2 linked regions of the Prochlorococcus marinus XMU1419 genome follow. The protein of the gene in region 1 binds, or shares a complex with, the protein of each later gene. Links are inferred from orthologs where the notes say so. Each region holds a gene or a part of one and is shown on either strand. Other genes may lie near its edges.

Region 1 (9,258 bases):
CTCCAACCCCAATCAATATAATATTTACAATTCCAAATCTTCTATTAGGTTGATTATCGTCTTGTCTTATTGGCATAGTTGTGGACAATTTTGAACTTATTATAAACTAAACGAAGAGTTTCCGTATCTGTATAATTTTTTTTGGGTAAGAACCGTACGGTATTTGACCCCATAAAATTACAATTAAAATTATTTTTTAAAAGAACTCTTTATGCATATATCACTGCCAAACAAACTAACCTTAGAATCACTTAATTTAATAACTTCATCCATTTCTCTAAATTCAAAATCACCAAATGGATTCATACTATTTTCTCCACCTAAAATTTTTGGAGCTATAAAAGTAATAATTTCCTGAATACAGTTAGACTTAATCGCAGCTGTAGCTAATCTGGGGCCACATTCCCAAAGAACTTTATTACAACCTCTTTTAGCAAGTATCTTTGAAATTAACTCTGGATTATCTGATGATACCTTTTCAACCTCAACACATTTTGGAATCCTTGCGAGGTAGCTTTCATTTGCTGTAGAAGAATCATATATAAGTAAAGTTTTTGCCTTATCACAATCCCAAAGATTAGATTTTGAAGGAAGATCTAAACTTTTTGTGAAAACAACTCGCAAAGGCTCAGGATTTATTTTACCTCTGGTAGTCAAAATTGGATTGTCTTTTCTTAATGTGTTGCCACCAATAATTATTGCATCAAATTCTGCTCTAAAAGAATGAACTGATGACCTTGATTTTGTATTTGTAATCCATTTACTATTACCATTTTTCAAGCCTATCCTGCCATCAATACTCATAGCCCATTTGAGAACACCAAATGCTTTTTTAGCAATATTCCTATAAATAAAATCCTTATTTAAATCTAAGGATTCTTTTTTACATAATCCGACATGAACTTGAATTCCTGCTTCTTTTAATAGTTTAATACCTTTCCCAGAAACTCTTTTATCAGGATCTTGAATAGATATATAAACCTTTCTAATCCCTGAAGATATTACCTTATCTACACATGGAGGAGTTTTACCTTGATGGCAGCAAGGTTCAAGATTTACATACATAGAACCTTCTTTAGCATCTTTTTTTAAATTATTAAAAGCCATTGCCTCAGCATGGGGCATGCCAGCCTTGTGATGAAAGCCTTCTGAAATAAGATTTCCATCCTTATCGAGTATCACTGCTCCCACTCTAGGGTTAGGACTTGTTGTATTTTTTCCTAAAGAAGCCAAAAAAATTGCTCTTTTCATCCATTTTGTGTGATTTACGTTTTTTTCAGACATCTCCAGAAATTAAATTCAGCTTATTGATCTCCACTCCTTAACAACAAAGGGGGGGACAGGCAACTCAGAAAAAACTCCTGACAAAGATAATCTTAATGGCCTATTTTTATCTAAATTTTTAATTAATTCATCAAGATCAAATTCTGCAGCAGCTTGTCTTCTATCATTTGCTAATTCCACATTAAGTAATGTTTTATCATCTAAAAGCCACTGTTTTCTTCCTGATTCAACCCTTAACTCAGTCGGATGGTCAATCCTAAGATTTCCTGGATAACCTATTACTCTCAAGATCAATTTATCTGCAAAAAGAGGTGATTTATAGGCTACTAATTGCCAAGTTTCAAAGTCCAAGTCTCTTAAAAACTCACTACTAGCATAGATTAATTCCCCATTTATTTCTGTTTCTGCTACTTCTGCGCATACTTTTGTTGGATTAAAAGTAAATGATAGTAGCAAAAGTAAAGGTAATAATCCTTTAAAAAAAATATTATTATTTAATTTTGTAATTTTCTTCATTTTCAGAATCCATCAGAGCGTCTAGAGTTACAGCTGTTCTTACAATAGCTTGATACCTTTTGATTATTTTACGATTTTTTTCTATAACTCGAGATAAATTTAAAGTGTCTTTTTCAGAATAACTAGATGTTAAATCGCCAGAATCTTCTTCAATTAATTCAAATTCATTATCTTTATTTATTAGAGTTAACAATAAATCATGTAACCTCTTTCTCCTTTCAGACAATTAATTTACTATTATCACTCGAACAATAATAAGATAATTTAATAAAACAATCAAACAGTTAGTTCCTTTTCAATAAATATTGATGACTGCAGTTAATAGAAAAATTCATGTAATAGGTATTAATTCATATGCATTTGAAGATCTACCTTCCAAATTACAAGATTTATTTATAAAGACAGGAAATATTGCAGTACCTAATGCATACTTCGAAAAAATTAAATCATGGAGCGAAAATAATTTCGGACAAAACAAATTATATTTTTCTAGCCAAAGTAATAACGAACTTATTGAGTGGCTTAGATCTAAAAAAACTGATGTTATTTTAATTTCAAGAGGAGATCCACTTTGGTTTGGAATTGGGAGAATACTTCTAGAAAATTTCACAAAAGATGAGTTAAGTTTCTATCCTTCAAATACTTGTATTCAGTTGGCATTTAGTAAGTTAAAGATCCCTTGGCAAGATGTTATTAATGTAAGTATTCATGGGAGAGACTCAACTAAGTTAGTTGAGGCTCTAAAAACTAAGCCTTCAAGTTTGGCAATTATCACTGATTCAAAAAACAAAAGTTTAGAAGTAATCAAAAAAAACTTATTAGAATTAAATTTGATTGACTACTATAATTTTTGGCTCTGTGAAGAGATAGGATTTGACAATGAAAATATAAGAAAATTAAATCTTAAAGATCCATTGCCGTCTAATATATCAAGTTTGAACATTGTTGTTCTTACAAAAACAAAGAAAAATAACCCAAATAATAATCCTCCTCTTTTCGGAATAAGTGACCATTTTTTTAAAACTTTTGATGATAGACCAAATTTATTAACTAAAAGGGAGGTTCGCGTTCAAATATTAGCTGATTTAGAGCTCCCTAAAAATGGTGTCATCTGGGATATAGGAGCAGGTTGTGGATCAATAGGTTTGGAAGCATTAAAATTAAGGCCTAATTTAGATTTATTTTCTATCGATAAAAGGATTGGCTCAAAAGCTTTAATAATAGAAAACTCAAAAAGGCTTGGCGTTAAACCAAAATTTATTTTTGAGGAAGACATAAATAATATATTGAAAACGAGAAATTTAAGTTCTTTTGACAAGCCTAATAGATTAGTCATTGGAGGATGTGATAAAAAGACTAAACTTCAAATTATTAATAACTTGTCTCAGGTTATGAGTATTGGAGATATTGTAGTTGTCCCAATTATTGACATTCAAATTATTAAAGAATTGAAAGAGGAATTAGAAAATAAGAATTTCAAAACAAATTTAAATTTAATTCAAACATATAAAAGCTTAAGTATCGCTGATGGAATGAGATTAGAACCAAATAATCCTGTTTTTTTATTAAAAGGGAAAAAATATATTTGAATAATCATTATTTGTTAGGTTTTGCCACATGGGGCAAACCCCAACCTAGTTTATTTCTTAATACTTGGAAAAATTCATGATCTTCAAGTCTTATAAACTTTACTGAGTGCTTACTTTTTCTTATTAAAACTCTATCTTCAGGCCAAACATAACAACCAGCATTTCCGTCAACAACCATTACCAATCTTTCAGGAGTTGCTGGAAAAACAGTTACTGGTTCTGAATCATTAAAAACCAATGCCCTAGACGCCAATGAATGGGGAGCAATTGGAGTTAATTGCACGACTGGGCAATCAGGTGTAATAACTGGTCCTCCTGCACTCAACGAATATGCAGTAGAACCAGTTGGAGTAGACAAAATTACTCCATCAGCTGAGATATCCACAGGCGCATGTCGCCCTATAGAAATCTCAAAATGGCACATGCTAGTCAGAGGTTCTCTATGAAGAGCCATCTCATTAAGACAGAGAGACTCCCATCTCCTCTGATCATTCCTCATTACGCTAATAATAAAGCAAGTTCTTTCTTCAATATCCCAACTACCTGCAATGATTTTATCTATTGCTTCATCAAGATTTGATAAATAAGCTTCTGCAAGAAAACCTAAATGTCCAGTATTTATTGTGAGGATTGGAATTTTAGCAGGTGCTGTTTGCCTTGCAGCAGAAAGTACAGTTCCATCTCCGCCAAGAACAATTGCAAATTCCATTTCCGAGTCAAACCCATCGGGAACACAGTTTGTATATCCCAAAGGACGAACATGTTGATCAGGATTGGCGAATCCAACCATTCCGCCAGAGCTACTAACCCTTAAAACTTCATAATTGGATTTTTCCAATTTTTTCTGAACAGAACTTGCAGTTTGAACCGCAAGTTCTTTCCCATCATTAACTATTAGCCCTGCTTTACGTACCAATCAAAAAACTAAACCTATGACTATCTTAAACTAATTTGCTAGACAATCATAATTTAAAATTTCAATTTTATTTAGAACTGTTCTAAGAATCTAAGATCATTTGTATAAAATTTTCTGATGTCGTCAATCTGATGTCTTACCATACAAAATCTTTCAACTCCTAATCCAGCAGCGAATCCGGTCCATTTCTCAGAATCTATTCCTAATTTTTCTAAGACCTTCGGATCTACCATTCCACATCCCATTACTTCTAACCATTTACCTTTCCATTGAACATCTACTTCTGCCGAAGGTTCAGTAAATGGGAAATAACTAGCTCTAAATCTTACAGGAATATCTCCAAAAAAGGTCTTTAAAAATGTAAGAACTGTTCCTCTTAAATGACTAAAGTTGATATCTTGATCGATACATAAAACCTCAACCTGATTAAATACAGGGGAATGAGTAGCATCTACAGCATCTCTCCTATAAACTCTTCCTGGGGCAATAATTCTTACTGGAGGAGGGTTTTTCTCTAAGTACCTTATCTGAACAGGAGAAGTGTGAGTCCTCAAAAGTCGATTTTCATCTAAGTAGAAAGTATCTTGCATATCTCTTGCGGGATGATTTTTGGGTATATTGAGAGATTCAAAATTATAAAAATCAGTTTCTATTTCAGGGCCACTTTCAACTGAGTATCCTAAACCACAAAAAATATCAATTATTTCATCTTGAGTTGAAATTAAAGGATGTTTATTTCCAGGGGGTGTTCCAATTGAAGGGATAGTTACATCAATTTTTTCTGTTTTAATCTTTTTATTTAAGGCTTCACTATGTAGTTGATTTTTTCTTTCAGTTATCAATTCTTGCAAATTTATCTTTACTAAATTTGCCTTCTGACCAACAATTGGCCTATCAGTAGCCGATAATTGACCCATGGTTTTCAGGATAATTGACAAATCACCTTTTTTTCCAAGAAGGGATACTCTTAATTGATCCAATTCTTCATGAGTATTAACATTATTTATATTAATTGTTGCTGTTAGAGAAAGATTATTTAGTTTTTCCTCAATTTGACTTAATGATTCAATCTGACTCACTGATATAGTAAAAATAAGTATTGCTTTATCTTACTTAAATATCGTCCATAAATAAAATTTATTGATTAATGAAACCATTGAATATATTAATTAGCAATGATGATGGTGTTTTTGCAGCGGGATTAAGAGCTTTAGCAAAATCAGCACAAAAAAGAGGACATAAGGTAAAAGTAGTATGCCCTGACCAAGAAAGATCAGCAACTGGCCATGGTCTTACTTTACAATCTCCATTAAGAGTGGAAAGAGCGGACAAATTATTTGAAGAAGGAATTGAAGCTTGGGGATGTTCAGGTACACCTGCTGATTGCGTAAAATTAGCGCTATCTGAACTCTTGGATAATAAACCTGATCTAGTTCTTTCTGGAATAAACCACGGTCCCAATTTAGGTACAGATATTTTTTGTTCAGGCACTGTTGCTGCAGCAATGGAAGGCACATTAGAAAATGTACCCTCCATGGCGATAAGTGTGGCCAGTTTTAAATGGAAGAATTTTGAATTTGCAGGAGAAATTGCAATGAATATTGCCGAACAAGCCATTATGGATAGTTGGCCATCTTCACTTCTATTAAATTTGAATATCCCCCCTTGCGATAAAAGCAAAATAAAAGAATTATCCTGGACAAGATTATCAGTAAGAAAATATAAAAATCAATTTTCCAAAAGAGAAGATCCGAGGGGTAATGATTATTATTGGTTAGCAGGTGAGGTAGTTTTAGATCTTAAATCAAAAGGTTATGGTCCTAAGAATTGGCCTAGTGATGTATCTCAAATACAAGATAATAAAATATCACTTACACCTGTAGAACCAGATTTATTTTGGCGGGGTAATTTAGAAGACTTACCCAAAATTAATAATTTATTTGTAAATCCTTCTTAAAAGCCATAAAGAAAAGCAGAGTCCAAAAAAATGAGCCGCAATAACTTGTGTATTACTCAGAACTGATAATATTTCAAGTCCAGTAATCGGGATATCAGATGTCGCTGTTATCAATTGTCCAGTCGTCTGTGAGGATGCTTGTATAAATAGGGCACCCATAAGAGCTTGATATCCAATTAATCCAAACAAAATTCCTAATAAATCAACTATTAGGCCTCTTTTTATTAATTTACTTGTTTGTCCTCTTGAAGGTCTTGCATTGCTTGCGATTGCTCTTCCTGTTCTAACTATTAACCAACCTTGCCAAAGACTAAAAAGTAGTAAAATCAAAGATATTGTTGTAAGTGATAGACCAGGTGCTAAGCCAAGCTGTCCTTCGCTATTATTTACAACATTTGAAAAAAGCAAAACAGCTGCAACAACAACACCTAAAATGGATTGAACCCAAAAGCGTATCCATCCAATGCGCCGCATTCCAAATGAAAGGGACTGAAAATCAATTTTGTCAGACATTCATTTGATTGAATAAACTATAATCTATTCAAATTTGCCATCAAAATCATAAAATTGCACGTATTCTTTTGATCTCTTTAATATCGCCATCTGAAGTTAAAAATCCTACTTCAATAGCTATTGGAAGTTTTGATGGTCTACATGCTGGCCACAGAAAATTAATAAAAAGTGTAGTTGAAGAAAATCAATATGCTCCAACAATTGCCAGCTTCTGGCCTCATCCCAGAGAAATTCTATACAAAGAAACGCGTCTTAGACTTGATCTTCCTTATGAAAAACTACCCATTCTAGAAGATCTAGGGATTGAACAATTAGTTCTTATTCCTTTTGATAAGGAACTATCCAAATTAAGTGCAGAAATGTTTGTAAAAGATATTTTAATAAATCAACTACAAGCTAAAAACATTTCTGTAGGTGCTAATTTTAAATTTGGTTTTAAAAGAAGTGGAGATATAAATACTATAAAAAATACAATTAAAGATACGGACATAAATTTAAAAATTACTCCCATTTTAGAAGACAAAGAAGGAAGAATCAGCAGCAGCAGGATAAGAGATTTATTAGAGAAAAGTGATCTGAAAAATGCTTTCAAAATGCTTAAAAGGCCTTATAGTTTTAATGGAAAGGTTGTGAAAGGTAAAGGGCTTGGGAAAAGCATAGGATGGCCTACCGCAAATCTTGAAATAGATGGCAGAAAATTTTTACCTGGAGAAGGAGTCTACGCAGCTTGGACAACTATAGAAAATTCCAACCAAAAAATTGAATCTGTCATGAATCTTGGCCCTCAACCAACTATAAATCCTTTATTGCCATCTGCAGTTGAAGTTCATTTAATTAATAAAGATATCGATCTATATGGTTTAAATCTATCTGTAGAACCACTTGAAAAGCTTAGGTCTCAAATCCAGTTCAAAAATATAGATCAACTTTCTAATCAAATTAAAAAAGATAGAGATAATGCCCTGCAAATTTTTAAACCCGACAAAAAATAAGTTACAAATGCTGAATTTCAATACTACAAACAATGAAGATTTAAGAAATTATCAAATTATTGACGCCAATCTAGACAGAGCTAGAGAGGGATTACGAGTACTGGAGGATTGGGCTAGATTTGGTCTAGGCAAAGAAAAATATGTTAAGAAGATTAAAAATTTTAGACAAATTTTAGGGAAAAATCATCTAGAAGTTTATAAACAATCTAGAAATCATATTAATGATAAATGCAAAGGATTGACCCATAAAGAGCAATTCAACAGAAATACCTCTGACCAAATTATAAGTTCTAATTCAGGCAGAGTTCAAGAAGCATTAAGAGTCATAGAAGAATTCTCAAGGCTACATAATCATGAGCTTTCAAAAATCGCGTCGGAAATTAGATATGAAATTTATACTATAGAAATAGACTTATTAAATTTAAGCAGTTGTAAGAATTCTGAAAAAATACTAAAAGAAAATGACTTATATGTAATCACAGATCAAAAGGCCAATTTATTAGAAATAATAGAAGAGATTTTAATTGCAGGAGTAAGAATCATTCAACATAGATTTAAAACAGGAAGTGATAAAGATAATCTTCAAGAAGCGATTAAGATTAAAAAACTATGTAAAAAATATAATGCTTTGTTCATCATTAATGATAGGTTGGATATAGCTCTTGCTTCTAATGCGGATGGAATTCATCTTGGAAAAGATGATTTAGACTTAAAAACCGCAAGAAAATTATTAGGATATTCAAAAATAATTGGTATAAGCGCAAATAATAAAATTGATATTTCTAACGCCCTTAAAAAGGGTTGTGATTATATAGGAATAGGACCAGTATTTGAAACGACAACAAAAAAGAACAAAAAACCTATAGGTATTGAAAAGATCAAAACTTTAACAAAAGATTTAAATATTCCTTGGTTTGCTATCGGAGGAATTAATTCGAATAATATTTCATATTTAAAAAGACATGGTTTTAAAAAAGTTGCCTTAGTTTCCCAATTAATGAATTCTGAACATCCTAAAGAAGACGCTATTATGATTTTAAAAGAATTGTCTTATGAAAATTAAAGTAAATGGAGAAGAAAAAAAAATAAAACTTGATCAAGACAATGCTCTACTATCTAAAGCTCTAAATTTAATGGGATATAAACCCAACACAATAGTTGTAGAGTTAAATAATTTAATTATTAATTCCATAAATTGGGAAAAAGTAAAACTTAAAGATGGGGATAATTTAGAAATCGTTTCAATAGTGGGCGGTGGTTAAAAGATAAAATTTTTCCATATTAAAAATCTTCATAATTTTTTAAGTTTAGCCTTGAAACATTTACCAAATTTTTCTTTTTTTCGTTATATATTTTTATTACTTCAATAGAAAAATGAAAGAAAAAATTCATAGTAACTCTAGGTCCCTAAAATGGGAGCAAAATGGTGAGTTAGCACACAAAGACCTTAATGAATTAATTGAAAGATTAAAAAATGTAGAAAATGAACAT
Region 2 (9,493 bases), on another replicon or contig:
TTCACCATTATCCAGAATTAATCTAAATTCAATATTTTTAGATGAATGCATTAAAGCAGGATTGGATTCTGCTATCATCGCACCAAATAAAATTTTGCCATTATCAAAAATTTCTGAAGAAACCAAAAAGCTTTGTTTAGATTTGATATATGACAAAAGAAAATTTGAAGATGATATTTGTATTTATGATCCATTAGTAGAATTAACAAAAGCTTTTCAAGATTTATCTATTCAAGATTTCAAAAAAGCATCTTCAGAAAATAAAAACCTAACTCTGGAAGAAAGCCTAAAAAATCATATTATTGATGGAGAAAAAATAGGTTTAGAGGATCAACTAAATAAAGCTTTAAAAAAATATAAACCTCTAGAAATAATTAATACCTTTCTACTAGATGGGATGAAAGTTGTAGGTGATTTATTTGGCTCAGGTCAAATGCAATTGCCATTTGTACTCCAATCCGCAGAAACAATGAAATTTGCCGTTTCAATTTTAGAACCACATATGGAAACTGTGGAAGAAAACATATCAAATGGAAAACTCTTAATTGCAACAGTCAAAGGCGATGTTCATGATATAGGAAAAAATTTGGTTGACATAATACTTACGAATAATGGTTATGAAGTAATAAATCTTGGAATAAAGCAAGATGTTTCAGCAATTATAGATGCACAAAAAAAGCACAATGCAGATTGCATCGCTATGAGCGGATTACTTGTTAAATCAACTGCTTTTATGAAAGATAATTTAGAAGCTTTTAACAATCAAGATATTAGTGTACCAGTAATATTAGGAGGTGCAGCCTTAACCCCAAAATTTGTAAATGAGGACTGCAGCAAAATATATAAAGGGAAAATTTTATACGGAAAAGATGCGTTCACTGATCTTAAATTCATGAATGAATATATGGACAATAAAAAAAAGGGTAATTGGTCAAATACAGAGGGATTCATCAACAATGAGGGAATAGATATTAATTTAGCCTCATCAAAGTCCAACTCTCAAGCTGTTAAAAAATCAATATCTATAGATATAGAGACTTCTAAATTAAATTTAAAAGAAAATTTTATAAGATCTAAATTTATAAATGAAGAAGAACCAATTCAAGCTCCTTTCTTGGGAACGAAAGTCTTGAACGAGATTGATATAGATTTAAATAAGTTAATTTTTTATTTAGATACAAAAGCTCTATTTAGCGGACAATGGCAAATAAAAAAAGGAAAAAACCAAAGCGTAGATGAATACAATAACTATTTGGATTCATATGCTAAACCATTGCTAGATAGATGGTTAGAGACAATTGTAGAAAAAAAACTTATTTCACCCAAAGCAGTTTATGGATATTTCAGATGCGGTAGAAAAAATAATAGTATTTTCTTATTTGATGATAAATCTTTAAATAAAATTTCCGAATTTAATTTCCCAAGACAAAAATCTGGGAATAATTTATGCATAGCTGATTTTTATTGTGATTTGAAAAAGGATAAACCGATAGATATATTTCCTATGCAGGCAGTAACGATGGGCGATATTGCCAGTGAATATTCTCAAAAATTATTTAAAGAAGATAAGTATAGCGATTATTTATTATTCCATGGACTTACAGTGCAATTAGCAGAAGCTCTAGCTGAGTATGTCCATGCATTAATTCGTATTGAATGTGGTTTTAGGACTGAAGAACCAGACAAAAATAGAGAAATACTAGCTCAAAAATATAGAGGAGCTAGATATTCATTTGGTTATCCTGCATGTCCAAAAGTATCTGATTCAAACATACAATTATCATTGTTGGATGCAAAAAGAATAAGCTTGACCATGGATGAATCTGAACAACTTCATCCAGAACAAAGTACTACAGCTATCATTTCACTACACTCAAAAGCTAAATATTTCAGCGCTTAATCTAAATCTTTAGTTATTTTCTAAATATTCAATAATTTCTTCTTGAAGTTCTTCCATCGTTTCATTATCACCTAAATCAAGTCCCTCACCCGCCGCGTCCTGTGTTAACTCAAGATAATATGAAGCGCCATCACTAGATAAAAATTCTAATGCGGAAGTTTCATCACTATCTTTAAAAGCTTCATAAAGAGCTTTAAATGCTATGTTTTCAGTAAAGTCCCAATCCATAATGAAAAAAACCTTATTAGAATTATTACCTCCTTACCCCCCATACTCGTCAACCTTTTTTAAAGAAATGTTGGTGTTTTATTATTATTAAAAAAATCTATGAACATAAATAATCAAAATCAGTTAAATGTCCTTGGAGAAAAAATTGAGATTTGTAGTTGCGCACCTATGACAGGGTGGTTCAGGGATGGATTTTGCAACTATGACAAGAATGATGGAGGGAATCATTCCATATGTTGTGTGATGGATGATAATTTCCTGAAATATAGTAAATCACAAGGTAATGATTTAATTACTCCTATGCCTATTTATTCCTTCCCAGGACTAAAGGATGGTGATCATTGGTGTATTTGTCTTGATAGGTGGAAGCAAGCATTATTAGACGGTCTTGCACCAAAAGTCATATTAGAATCAACTAATATTGTAGTCTTAGAATCAGTACCTCTTGAAAAATTGAAAGAATATCAATTTAATAAAAAGTAATTACAAGTTTATTTTTTTTTTTAAAATGGTTATGATAAATTTTTTTTAATGAGTTTAGAAAGATATTGGAAAAAAGCATTAGAACAAACTCGATTATCAATTGATGATGAATCTTTATATCCTCTCAAAACTGATATTATTACAAGAGATTTATATGAAAAAGACGACTTCATAATTAGGAAACTCGATACTTCAAAATTTATTAAAAAAAAAATTTATGGTCCTAAGCAAAATCCGTTTTGTCCTTGGGAAAAGATACTAGAAATTGATAAAATTGGTGATAATCATCAACTAATATTAAATAAGTACCCTGTACAAAAAGGTCATATTTTACTTATTACAAATAAATGGAAACCTCAAAATGGATGGTTGGATATTAAAGATTGGAGAGCGATCCAACAAGTTAATAATGATACTAGTGGATTATGGTTTTTCAATAGTTCTCCAATTGCGGGAGCAAGTCAACCTCACAGGCATTTTCAACTTCTGCGTAGATCTAAAGGTGAGATATCATGCCCTAGAGAAAAGTGGTTTTTAGAGATGAACTCATATCAAGATCTAGATAGTAAGCTTAAAAAAAATATTATTGTATCCAAATTTGATTTTTTAGAAAATCCATCATGTCTTTTTGAGTTTTACTTAGAATTATGCAAGAAATTGGGACTTGGGGATCCTATTAGTGATAAGAAACCGATATGTCCCTACAATATTTTAATAACTAATAAATGGATCGCTATCATAAAAAGAAAAAATGATCATATTCATGGTTTCAGTATTAACGGTTTAGGATTTGCAGGATATCTACTAGTAACTGAAAATTCAAATATTAATTATTTAAAGAAATTTGGCCCTGAAAAACTTCTAGAAAGTTTTGTTTGAATACTAATTAGTTACCTCAACTTCCTTATCCCTGCTTATTTGGCTTTCTAGAACTTCTATAGATGCTGTTACTGATGCAATTTTACGTTCAAGTGAATCCTTAATATAGTTGAGCATTTCTAATTTCTTGTGTTGATAAAAACTCTTTTTTTCTTTAGATGACTTGGAATAACAATTAAACATTTTTTTATTATTATTATAAAAAGATACTTAATTGACTTGTGACAGAAAAAATAAATTGGTTTTAATTTAAAAACAATATTCCTTATGGACTTTCAATATTTTTTGAATAAAATTAAATAAATTCCATACTCTTCAAGAAAATATTATTGAATAGTCCTGAAAATTCAAATACAAAAAGAATTTCAATTGATTTACCTGAGGAACTAATTTCCAGGTTTGATCAATTACGAAAAGAGTGGGGATTTCGAGCAAGAGGACCTGTAATAGAAAAGATACTTAAAGAACTTCTTCAAGAAGATGATTTACTACCTAAAAACCAACAGCAAGAAATAGACTTTAACGATAAGAATACTAATAAAAATTTAAATATTGATGAAGATACTGCATTGGTATTAATTAAATCAGACGTAAAAAAAGAAGTTAATGAGATATCTTTAAATAAAAGATCTACAAATAACAATCAATATAAAGAAACAGCCAACTCAAATATAAGCCTTCCAAATTTCGTTGAAAAAAAAGTAAAGAATCTAAGAAGAAGTATTAATAGTGAAAAATTAAAGGAGAATATTAATGATATTCAAATTAATACAATCAAAGAAACTGAATTAATGAAATGTCGAATTGAGTTAATTAGTCATTGGAAAACACTATATGGATCAGTTCCTAATGACCATGTAGTAGAAGCATCAATGGATTGGTTTGAAAGGGATATATGGCCAAATCTTGATGGAACTGAAAATCTACCCTTTACGTGGAGTGCAGCCAATAAATTAATGTCAGAATTATGCCCATTTTGGTTAAAGAAAAATCCATCCCTTGAAATTGTGTTATTAATGATTGGCGTTTTAGAAGACCCTTTTGCTACATCAGATTTAATTAATAGGATACCAACTCTTGTGAGAAGGTTTGTAAGTAGATTTAAGCGAAATAACAGATCAAATTCATTTGAAACTTTGGACTCAACAATGACAGTATATGGAGCACTTAAATTATTGAATTTATCAACATCCGCAGGATCAGCTCATACGTTGCGTAAAATTAGGGAGGCCTATAAATCAATAGCTTTAGAGACGCATCCAGATGCTGGTGGATCAACAGATCAAATGAGAAAATTAAATGAAGCGTATCAATTGCTAAAAAATCTATATAGAAATTAGTATAACTATTCTCAAATTAGACTAATATTGAGTCTAATTAATGGTCTTAGATAAGATAGTCAAGAAGTATCATATCTGATCTTCATAAGTAATTTATTATTATTATTCAAATTAATGAAATAGAATAATAATGTATAAATGAAAATTAAATTAAAATTCACTTTTTAAAAATTCTTGTATAGTATTTCTTATACGAGACTTATTATGGGTCTATTATATAGTCTCAAAATAGATAAATAAGATAAAGTAATAAATCAACTTGAACGAATCATGCCCAAACAGCTTAATGCTCGGAAAAAATAAAAAATGAATAAAAAATCAATAAATCATGTCCTTTAAATGTCCAAGAAATTAATAAGGACTAAAAAGTTAAGCTATAAAAGGCTTTTATGATCTCCTGTACTGCCTTAAAGACAGTACTATCTAGATTGGAGCTTTTCAATGGCAGTTTGTTTATCAATACTAGGGACATCACTTAATCCGTTAGCATCAAACCAAGGAGCGCTAGCCCAATCAAATCCATCCCCAAAAGTATTATCTGGCGCAGTTATATACCAATGACATGAAGCATCTGGTATGTCGACAGCACATTTTGACCAATCATCTGACCACTGAGGGACTTGTACCCACAGCACTGAAGACAGAAGAAAAGATAGAAAGTTAATCATGATAATAATCTTACAACACTAATTAGTTTTATAGGATTATTATTTATCTTATATAAGAATTACATTTAGACTAATTTATAGTCTCAAATAAGATGAACAATACAATTAATCCCTCAATTTAGTATTAAAAGATTTTTCAACATTAGAAATGATATTTGAATGTATTGATGTAATGTCCGAGTCCAGTAAAGTTTTATCCTTATCTCTATAAGATAATCTAAACGTATAACTAATATGATCATCTCCAAATTTAGTATCTTCAAAAACATCAAGTAAATTTACATCCTCTAAGAGATTTTTTCCTGTTTTTCTTATCTGTGATGTTATTTCGCTAATTAAAAATTTCTTACTGAAAACAAAATTTATATCCCTTTCCATTTTCGGGACAATTGGGTATTGCTTATATATTGGAATCCATTTATTTTTTCTTGTACTAGCTGCCAAGAGGTTAGAAACATTTATGTTAAATAGATAAACTTTTTTTAATGACTTCTTTTCTAATATTAATTTGGGATGTATTTCACCAAAATAACCTGCATCTTTCCCTTCAATAACTAATTTTGCTGTTCTTCCTGGATGAAGAAAATCAATTGATTCAGTAGGTTTGTCCTCAATTTTTACGTTCAATGATGATAAAGCCTCCTTTAACTTTCCTCTGGCCTGATAATAATTAAGATCGTTATCCTTACCCGAATGTAACCAGTTTCCAAATTTTTTATTTCCATAAATTACACCATTCAGAACTTCTTCTTGAATAAACTTAGTTTTCTCATGAAAAATATTTCCAATTTCAAATATATAACAACTTGCTTGTCCAGCTTTTATATTACGGTTCACTATCTCCAAATGCTCTTTCCAGATATTATCTCTAAGACAGCTTGTTTCTAATAACAAAGGATTAGAAATCTTTATAAGTTTTTCGTCATCTTCAGGAACAAGAGAATAGCTTAGTACTTCGTTAAAACCGTTTTCTACAAAACAGTTTTTTACTTTTCTCAATGCCAACTGTTCTGATGACAATTTTCCAGGCTTAATTGGATTAGGAAGTTTTAAGTCGAATCTGTCATACCCTATTAATCTCGCTATTTCTTCAATTAAATCTATTTCTCTTATTAAATCGTGTGATCTATTAGGAATTACTGCTACATCCCAGCCATATTCTTTATTCTTTAAAGTACAGCCTATAAGTTTTAATTTATCAACTATTTCATTATCAGATAAATTTCTTTTTTCCAATTGATCGTTAATTATTAATGGACCAAGAATTTTATGTATTCGATTTCTTCGTAGTTTAATAAATATATCCTCATTACTTATTAAATTGGAAGTATTGATGATTGGTGAATTAATAGAAAAATATTCTTCTAAAAGATTAATTGCCCTTGTTACTGCACTTATTGTATTTTTTGATGAAATCCCCTTTTCAAACCTGCTGCTAGATTCTGTTCTTATGCCAACCGCCTTTGAGGATTTTCTTATAGTAACTGGATTAAAAACAGCGCCTTCAAGGTAAATAGATGAGGTAGTATTAGTTACAGAAGTCTCTAAACCTCCTATCACTCCTGCAATAGCTACAGGTTTATCACAACAAGTAATAACTGTAATATTGTCATTTAAGTCATATTCCTTGCCATCTAAGCAAATAATGCTTTCGTTATCCTTGCCTTTTCTTACAGAGAAATCATCTGGAGAAACTTTCTTACCAATTAAGTTTGACAGTTTATCTTTATCAAACGCATGCAAAGGTTGACCTTGTTCTAAAAGAATATAATTTGTCAAATCAACGAGAAGATTAATAGATTTTATACCTGACTTTTCTATACGGTCTTTAAGCCAATTTGGCGATAATTTCTCTCCATTTACTCCATCAATGCAGCTTATTGTGTAAATACAATTAGATTCTATAGCCTCTGGACAAAGTTTAATTCCCTTAAGTAAATGAATATTGTATTTATGGTTTAATTCTGGAAAATTTAAGGTGGATTCTAGAAGGGCAGAAATTTCACGGGCTATACCCATAACAGACATTCCGTCAGGTCTATTAGCTGTAATGGCTAAATCATATATAAAATCATTTAATTGAAGCAAATCAGCCCCAGGAGCACCCAATTCATGTTTTAAGGCTAAATCTTCATCAATGATCTCTATCCCTTCGCTAGAATCCTCTAAACCCAGTTCCTGCAATGAACATATCATTCCTTCACTCATAACACCTCTAATTTCACTTCTTTTAATAGTTAAATCAACAGCATTTAATTTCGCGCCGACAGTAGCAACATAAACATAAATATTTGGTTTAATATTGCGTGCACCACAGATAATTTGTAAATTCTTTGAATTACCAATATCGACTTGGCAAATTGAAAGTTTGTCAGATCCTTCGTGCTTTAAAACAGATAATACCTTCCCTAAAACAACACCATTCACATTTTTTGAACAATCTTCTAATGATTCAACCTCAAATCCACCAATAGACAATTTCTCAGAGAGATCTTCAGGAGTAGAAGTAATTTCTACTAAATTATTCAACCAATTTTGAGAAACTTTCATATATATTTTTTAATCAATGATGATAAAAGAAATGAGTATATCTTCAAAAAAGTTTGTTGAAGATGTACAATAGAAAATTATACATTAAAGTATTAATTAAAATGGCCAAAAAAGGGACAAGAGTTGTAGTGACCCTGGAATGTACTGAAGCTAGGACAAGCACAGATCCTAAGAGATCAAATGGTGTCTCAAGATATACTACTGAAAAGAATCGTAGGAATACAACTGAAAGATTAGAACTAAAAAAGTTTAATCCTCATTTAAACAGAATGACAATTCACAAAGAAATTAAGTAAAAAATCAAGTTAAACCATGGCTAATTCAATTTTTAAAAAACAATTATCACCTATCAAACCTGGAGATCCTATTGACTATAAGGATGTAGAACTACTAAAAAAATTCATAACTGAGAGGGGCAAAATCCTACCAAGAAGGATGACAGGTTTAACCTCTAAGCAACAAAGAGATCTTACATTAGCTGTAAAGAGAGCCAGAATTGTAGCTCTTTTACCCTTCGTAAATCCTGAAGGATAATTCCATATTGAATATAGTTGGCACTATAATTAATATCTCAAATATTTGAAAGATTTAACTAATTTAAAAACATATATTATTGACTCTGATGATCCTCATGAAGTTGATGACGCTATTTCACTAGAAATAAGAGAAGGAAATAAAAAAAATTTATGGATACATATTAGTAATCCATGCAAACTCTTTTTACATGGCTCTAATGTTGATTTAAATGCAAGAAAGAGAAATAGCAGTTTATATTTAATTGATCAATATGTCCCAATGCTACCTAATGATATTCTTGAAAAGGCAAATCTAGCTCAAAATAAAGTTTCAGAAACTATTAGTGCATCAATAGAATTCAATGACGATGGTTCAATACAAAATTATGAAATATTGGAAGCAATTATAAAACCGAAATACCAATTAACATATGAAGATGCCAATGAAATATTGGAACTAGAACCTAAAGAAGAAAGTGAATTAGTAGAAATTAAAAATTTATTAGAAAAAAGTATTGAATTTAGAAAACAACAAGGTGCAATTATTTTTGATAATCCTAATAGTAAAATTAAATTGTATAAGGATAAAATTATAATAAATAAATTAGAGAAAACAATATCACAAATTATTGTTGCTGAATCAATGATATTAATGGGATACGTAACAAGTTTATTTATAAATAAATATAATTTAGCGGCCGCATTTAGAATTCAAAAAATAAATTGCAATCCAAACGAAATACTAGGTAGATATAAAGATAGTAAAATAAAGTATTTAATATTAAAACAATATATGGGAAGAAGTTATATTACAACTGTGCCAGATAAGCATGAGTCACTTGGTCTTAAAATGTACGTACAATGTACTTCACCGCTAAGAAGATATTTAGATTTAATAATACAAAGACAGGTATATAACAAAATTAACAA

What was found.
Region 2: the proteins of pheS (region 1) and pheT are in contact, whole or in part, in a crystal structure (PDB 6P24), measured with the Escherichia coli proteins. The link is inferred for Prochlorococcus marinus XMU1419 from one-to-one orthologs.

What each region holds. Positions count from the first base shown.
Region 1 is NZ_JAAORO010000003.1:176,865-186,122, forward strand. What follows is about bases 3,381-6,183. They hold pheS (phenylalanine--tRNA ligase subunit alpha), read right to left. Parts: upstream 5,385-6,183; coding sequence 4,377-5,384; downstream 3,381-4,376. Other genes in these bases: cbiE (precorrin-6y C5,15-methyltransferase (decarboxylating) subunit CbiE), read left to right, coding at 3,381-3,389; HA151_RS07025 (NAD(+) kinase), read right to left, coding at 3,397-4,305; surE (5'/3'-nucleotidase SurE), read left to right, coding at 5,453-6,183. Outside these bases: ATP-dependent zinc metalloprotease FtsH, read right to left, coding at 1-76; bifunctional diaminohydroxyphosphoribosylaminopyrimidine deaminase/5-amino-6-(5-phosphoribosylamino)uracil reductase RibD, read right to left, coding at 190-1,284; HA151_RS07010 (DUF3122 domain-containing protein), read right to left, coding at 1,300-1,800; HA151_RS07015 (hypothetical protein), read right to left, coding at 1,775-2,026; more of cbiE, read left to right, coding at 2,109-3,380; more of surE, read left to right, coding at 6,184-6,262; HA151_RS07040 (DUF3611 family protein), read right to left, coding at 6,242-6,775; HA151_RS07045 (bifunctional riboflavin kinase/FAD synthetase), read left to right, coding at 6,844-7,767; HA151_RS07050 (thiamine phosphate synthase), read left to right, coding at 7,775-8,830; sulfur carrier protein ThiS, read left to right, coding at 8,820-9,029; HA151_RS07060 (hypothetical protein), read left to right, coding at 9,142-9,258.
Region 2 is NZ_JAAORO010000002.1:239,397-248,889, forward strand. The notes cover bases 5,327-8,364. They hold pheT (phenylalanine--tRNA ligase subunit beta), read right to left. Parts: upstream 8,049-8,364; coding sequence 5,604-8,048; downstream 5,327-5,603. Other genes in these bases: HA151_RS04905 (hypothetical protein), read right to left, coding at 5,327-5,498; rpmG (50S ribosomal protein L33), read left to right, coding at 8,150-8,344; rpsR (30S ribosomal protein S18), read left to right, coding at 8,361-8,364. In the rest of the region: metH (methionine synthase), read left to right, coding at 1-1,900; HA151_RS04880 (hypothetical protein), read right to left, coding at 1,910-2,128; HA151_RS04885 (DUF2237 family protein), read left to right, coding at 2,228-2,611; HA151_RS04890 (DUF4922 domain-containing protein), read left to right, coding at 2,660-3,490; HA151_RS04895 (hypothetical protein), read right to left, coding at 3,494-3,673; HA151_RS04900 (molecular chaperone DnaJ), read left to right, coding at 3,820-4,830; more of HA151_RS04905, read right to left, coding at 5,250-5,326; more of rpsR, read left to right, coding at 8,365-8,582; HA151_RS04925 (ribonuclease catalytic domain-containing protein), read left to right, coding at 8,628-9,493.